Linked DNA regions of Spartinivicinus marinus. The protein of the gene in region 1 interacts with the protein of each later gene in a pairwise test. Links are inferred from orthologs where the notes say so. Each region holds a gene or a part of one and is shown on either strand. Other genes may lie near its edges.

Evidence for each region.
Region 2: the proteins of OQE68_RS23760 (region 1) and bioB interact in binary tests that used the Escherichia coli proteins (3 or more experiments, as listed by UniProt). The link is inferred for Spartinivicinus marinus from one-to-one orthologs.

The regions. Positions count from the first base shown.
Region 1 is NZ_JAPJZK010000001.1:5,286,248-5,289,312, forward strand. What follows is about bases 320-3,053. They hold OQE68_RS23760 (class II glutamine amidotransferase), read left to right. Parts: upstream 320-1,159; coding sequence 1,160-1,948; downstream 1,949-3,053. Other genes in these bases: OQE68_RS23755 (VWA domain-containing protein), read left to right, coding at 320-1,015; OQE68_RS23765 (AAA family ATPase), read left to right, coding at 2,188-3,030; OQE68_RS23770 (vWA domain-containing protein), read left to right, coding at 3,037-3,053. Also shown: more of OQE68_RS23755, read left to right, coding at 1-319; more of OQE68_RS23770, read left to right, coding at 3,054-3,065.
Region 2 is NZ_JAPJZK010000001.1:2,015,145-2,018,406, forward strand. The notes cover bases 13-2,943. They hold bioB (biotin synthase BioB), read right to left. Parts: upstream 2,048-2,943; coding sequence 977-2,047; downstream 13-976. Other genes in these bases: bioF (8-amino-7-oxononanoate synthase), read right to left, coding at 13-958; OQE68_RS09155 (ComF family protein), read left to right, coding at 2,410-2,868. In the rest of the region: more of bioF, read right to left, coding at 1-12; modA (molybdate ABC transporter substrate-binding protein), read left to right, coding at 3,026-3,262. UniProt on the Escherichia coli protein: Catalyzes the conversion of dethiobiotin (DTB) to biotin by the insertion of a sulfur atom into dethiobiotin via a radical-based mechanism.

The DNA.
Region 1 (3,065 bases):
TGCGAAGCTCGTATCGGTACGTCAACCATTTAAGATTGAGAGTGAGCTGCTCACTGACGATGGTCAAGATAAGTACCTAGTGGTAGTGAAACCCCGTAGTCAGTCGATTGATAGAAAATCATCGAAAGTAGTCGCCCAAGTGCGTTATCCAGATGGCACAAAACAGCTTCGTCCCGTTCCCCTTTATAAAGATGGCCGGAGTTGGCGATTTTCCATTGAGCGTTTACAGCAAGGTCAACACAAGGTTTTTTTTAATATTAATGCACAAGCGAAAGATGGTCAGTCGCTGAAAATTGAAACAGCCCCAATTATATTGAATTATCCAGAAACACAAACAGCGACAGCAGAAGCTGGGGTTACTCCTAAGCCAGAACCAGAAAAAGCTGAACAAAAAATAGAGCCAGAAGTGGATACGAGCACTGAAGCGGAACAAGCGCCTGAGACTGAAGAACAGTTGGACACTGCAGAAGAGCCAGAGGAGGAGGCTGAAACAGCAGAAGATGAGTTAGGCTGGATTACTTATGCAGGGATAGCTTTGGGCAATATATTGGTGTTGGGTGGGTTATTTTTTGCCTATAAAAAACTCATAAAGAGCGGTGATGAAAAACTTGAAGATGAGGAGGCTGAGTCTGGTAAGGAAGGGAAAGAAAATGAAGAAAAGCCTGCGGTTGATGAAAAGCCAATAGTTGAATTAGAAGAACCTGATGAGCTAGAGCCGGAACCAGAACCAGAACCAGAACCAGAACCAGAAAAAGATCCTATGGCAGAAGATGATGATATGGAAATTGAACTACCTGCCGATGACCTTGAAGACTTAACGGCCAGTGAACCAGTGGCTGGGGAGGAAGAGCCGCCTCCTGCTCCACCAGAAACCATGGATGAGGAGCAAGCTGAAGCCAAGGATCAGTTAGATGAAGATGATATTCCTACCGAAGATCCTGAAGATTTACTGAATGAAGATTTTGACTTATCAGGTGGAGATGAGTCGGATGAAAAAAAAGATAAACCTGAATAAATCAACCGTCGTTTATTAACAGCTCCCTTTCCTACTCATTATACTCAAAGCGTGGGGTGTATCATGGTATAGTAGGTAAAAGTGTTTACTTATCCATCGCTGCTATAGGCGAATTACTGGCGTTATACGTGAATTTTTAGGGTTATGTGCGAATTATTAGGTATGAGTGCCAATGTTCCAACGGACATTTGCTTTAGTTTTACTGGTCTTATGCAGCGAGGAGGGCGCACTGGTCCCCATAAGGATGGTTGGGGCATTGTGTTATATGAAGGAAAAGCGATTCGGGAGTTTCGTGATAGCCAGCCAAGTTACCAGTCCGCAGTAGCAGAGCTGGTAAAACAATATCCTATTAAAAGCTGTATTGTAATTAGTCATATTCGACAAGCTAACTCTGGGCGAGTTTGTTTGGAAAATACACATCCTTTTATTCGAGAGTTATGGGGAAGAAAGTGGACTTTTGCCCATAATGGTCAGCTAAAAAAAGCAAAACAAGCGCTTCCCTTATCATTTTATTTACCCGTGGGGACCACTGATAGTGAACATGCCTTTTGTTGGATGTTAGCTCAAATAAGACAACAGTTTCCTGTAATGCCTGAGCAGCCAGAGCCTATATGGCAGGCTATTCATCAATTGTGTTGTCAACTCAATGAATATGGTGTGTTTAATTTATTATTAAGCGAGGCTAATTATCTATATGCATTTTGCTCGACGAAATTATCTTGGTTAACACGGCGAGCACCTTTTGCAGAAGCGATATTAAAGGATGCTGAGCTGAAAATTGACTTTCAAAAAGAAACCACCCCTAATGATGTTGTTACTGTGATAGCAACGGAACCGCTCACCACGAATGAAACCTGGAATACCTTAGAGCCGGGAGAGTTAGCAGTATTTCAGTTGGGGGAGTTGGTATCTACAATTAAAGCAAAAGAATAATTTGCAGCACTTTCTTAATCCAGGACCTTTTCAACTACCTCTCTATACTCTTCGTGCAAGGTTGCTACAAATAAAGCGAGTGTCTGATATGGAATGTTCTGTTACGCCATATCAATTAGTTTTTGTGGCGGCCTATTTTACTGCCATTGCGTTCAATCTGACCATTCGCTACAGTAGCTTGATAGAAAAGTGACAGGCTTAAAAGGCTTTAGATTAAAAAGATAGCTGGTATAAACACAATGAAATTTTCAAGTACCAAGGAATATGTAGCGGCGGATGAGTTAACGATGGCAGTGAATGCAGCCATTGCTCTCCAGCGCCCGCTGTTGATTAAAGGGGAGCCCGGCACCGGAAAAACTATGCTGGCAGAACAGGTGGCTAAGTCATTAGAACTACCGTTGATTCAGTGGCATATCAAGTCTACCACTAAAGCACAGCAAGGGCTGTATGAGTATGATGCAGTCTCTCGTTTAAGAGACTCTCAGCTGGGTGATGAACGGGTACATGACATTAGCAATTACATTGTCAAAGGTAAGCTATGGCAGGCCTTTGAGTCAGACCAGCCAACAGTGTTACTCATTGATGAAATTGATAAGGCGGATATAGAGTTTCCCAATGACCTATTATTGGAGCTGGATAAAATGGAGTTTTATGTGTACGAAACTCAACAGCGCATTGCAGCAAAACACCGGCCTATCATTATCATTACCAGCAATAATGAAAAAGAATTACCTGATGCATTTTTAAGGCGTTGTTTTTTTCACTACATTAACTTCCCTGATCAGTCCACCATGCGCCAGATTGTTGAGGTTCACTATCCTGGTATTGCGGCAAAACTGGTGACAGAAGCCATGGAAATCTTTTTCTCGTTAAGAGAAGTGCCAGGCTTGAAAAAGAAGCCGTCAACATCAGAGCTGATTGATTGGATTAAGCTACTAATGGCGGATGAAATATCCGTTGATATTTTACGTGATCGTGATGCCAGTAAGGCTATTCCACCCTTGTATGGGGCATTGGTAAAAAATGAGCAGGATGTGCATCTGCTGGAGCGACTAGCTTTTATGGCACGTAGAAAGCGGTAAACGGCTATGTTAATCCAGTTTTTTGAGGCGATTAG
Region 2 (3,262 bases), 3.3 Mb from region 1 along the record:
CCGTAGTTGACTCCATTAATTGCAAACCAAGCTGGCTAGCGCCTGAGCGAAACTGGCTGATGTTCTGCTGTAACTTTTCGCGCCGCCAGCTTTCAGTTTGCACCAATTTGAGACTGGCTAATGTAGCCGCAGCAATTGCGGGAGGCATTGCTGTGGTATAAATATAAGGCCGAGCAAACTGAATAAGCGATTCGATTAACACCTCATCCCCCGCAACAAAAGCGCCAGCCGTTCCTAACGCTTTACCAAAAGTGCCTACTAAAATCGGTACATCATCAGTGCTTAGCCCCGCTTCAGCAACTGCGCCTTCTCCATTTGGCCCAAGACAGCCGATGCCATGGGCATCATCCACCATTAGCCAGGCGTTATGTTGTTTGGCTAATGCTGCAATTTCAGTTAGTGGGGCAATATCACCATCCATGCTGAACACCCCATCAGTCACAATGAGCTGTTGACCTGCCTGATGTTGCTGAAGCTTTTTGGTTAAGCTGGCTACATCATTATGGAGATAACGAGTGAAACGAGCCCCAGACAATAAGCCACCATCAATTAACGATGCATGATTGAGCTTGTCTTGTAGTACCAGATCGCCTTTTTCAACTAAGGCGCTAATAACCCCAACATTGGCCATATAACCAGTGGAAAACAATAGTGCTCGTTGGCGCCCCGTAAACTCTGCCAGGGCCTCTTCCAACTGGTGGTGAAGAGTCGAATGTCCATTTACTAGATGAGAAGCACCGCTACCTACCCCATATTTCTCAGCCGCTTGTTGTAAGGCAGCAACCACCTTAGGGTGATTGGCTAAACCCAAATAGTCATTGCTGCAAAAATTCAGCAGCTTCTCGCCATTGCAGATAATTTTTGCACTTTGAGCTGTTTCGAGCGTATTTCGCTGGCGCATTAGCTGCTGCTGTTGACGTTGAGCCAAACGGTTGGTGAGGCGACTCCAATCTGTCATCTATACAACACCAGCTGCTTACTGACTTGGCTGCGCAGCGTCGTAAAACAGTTCGCTATTTTGCTTGTCTTGAATCGCTTGCAAAATATTCGAGGTTTGCTCTTCATCTGACTTTTCAATGCGCTGCTCTGGCTTGATACCCAGTCGCTTAAACAGCATTAAGTCTTTATTCTTTTCTGGATTAGCTGTGGTAAGCAGGCATTCTCCATAAAAAATAGAGTTTGCTCCGGCAAAAAAGGCCAAGGCCTGCATTTCATCAGACATTTGCTCACGCCCTGCTGACAGGCGTACATGGGATGCAGGCATCATAATCCGAGCCACAGCCAGAGTTTTGATAAACTCGATAGGATCTAAGTCTTCGACGTTTTCCAGTGGTGTGCCTTCTACTTTTACCAACATATTAATTGGCACACTTTCAGGGTGTTGAGACAAATTGGCAAGCTGAGCTAATAGCCCAATGCGATCAGTTAACGTTTCGCCCATACCAATAATGCCGCCAGAGCATACTTTAATACCAGCATCACGCACATTGCCCAAAGTATTAAGGCGGTCTTGATAGGTACGAGTTGTAATAATATTGCCGTAGAATTCAGGTGAAGTATCCAGATTGTGGTTGTAATAATCCAACCCAGCTTCTGCTAATTGATCTGCCTGATCTTTCTTTAACATGCCCAAGGTCATACAGGTTTCCAAACCTAACGCTTTTACGCCTTTCACCATTTCCAGCACATAGGGCATATCTTTTTCACGAGGGTGTTTCCAGGCTGCTCCCATACAAAAACGGCTTGCGCCGCCTTGCTTGGCTTCTTTGGCTTTTTCTAACACTCGTTCAACTGCCAGTAGCTTTTCTTTTTCTAAACCCGTGTTGTAATGGCCACTTTGTGGACAGTATTTACAGTCTTCTGGGCAGGCTCCAGTTTTGATTGATAGCAACGTGCTAGTTTGCACTGCATTAGGATCAAAAAATTGCCTATGAATAGTTTGCGCCTGAAACAATAGATCATTAAATGGCAAATCAAACAGCATTTTAACTTCGTCATAGGTCCAGTCATGACGTATAAGTTTGGCGCTAGAAGCTGTGGCAGTCATTTTCGTTATCCTACATCACCGGCTGTATGAGTTAGTCTTTTATGTATCGAACAGTATGGACGACATAATATAAAGGAGAGACTATCTGTCAACCCAAAATGATTAACCAGGTTTACAAATGGATAAAAAACAATCTACGGCTACCACACTCTTGTTGGCTATGCCAAGCATCATGTGATGCATATCACCGGCTATGCCAAGACTGTATTAAGCAGTTACCACGGATAAAGCACCCATGTCGTCTTTGTTCAGAGCCGTTACCTTTCAAAACAGAAGATATGGTATGCGGCCGATGTTATTCACAGCCGCCCACATTTAATCACTGCATCCCCGCTTTTTGTTACAGTTTTCCTATAGATCACATGATTCATCAATATAAATTTAATGGTAAGTTGATCTGTGGCCAGGCACTTACCATTCAGTTAAAGGAAAGACTTGTTAGTGCTTACACCAATCAGCCGTGGCCAGAACTCATCATCCCTACTCCACTTCATCGTAAGCGCGAATTACAACGAGGCTTTAATCAAGCCTTATTAATTGCCAGACAATTAAGTAAACAACTAAAAATACCTTTGCAACCTCGCCTTATTCGCAGATATAAAAAAACCAGTGCCCAGACTGGCTTATCAGCAAAAGAGCGGCAGGTTAATATTCGCAATGCTTTTCAGATAATAAGTCAGTCTTTACCAAACCACCTTGCCTTAGTTGATGATGTTGTCACCACAGGAACAACTGTTAATGAAATAAGCCGCTTACTAAAAGAAGCAGGCGTACAAAAAGTCGACATATGGTGTATAGCAAAAACACCAAAGTGGAACTAGCGCAAATATTCAGGCCAGACATTGACATATATTGCCTCAGCCAATTACATTACCCTACTCACTTTTGTAAACACTACAAAAGGTTAAGAAAATAGATACAAGCTAGTTATAGGGTAATAAAGGGCAGCACTTGAATAGAAGTATAAGGTCTTAATTTATGACTAAAATAAAAGGACTCTTCACGCTCATCCTGGCTTTATTTTGTCAGCAAGCTTTCGCTGACAAGAAAAACATAACCATTGCAGTCTCATCCAACTTTAAAAATACTCTTCATCAGCTCATCCGCCATTATAAGCAAAATAACCCAAAAACTTATTTTAAAGTAAGTTCAGGTGCCACTGGCTTACTTTATACTCAAATAAAAAATGGGGCGCCTTATGAGGTATTTTTAGCT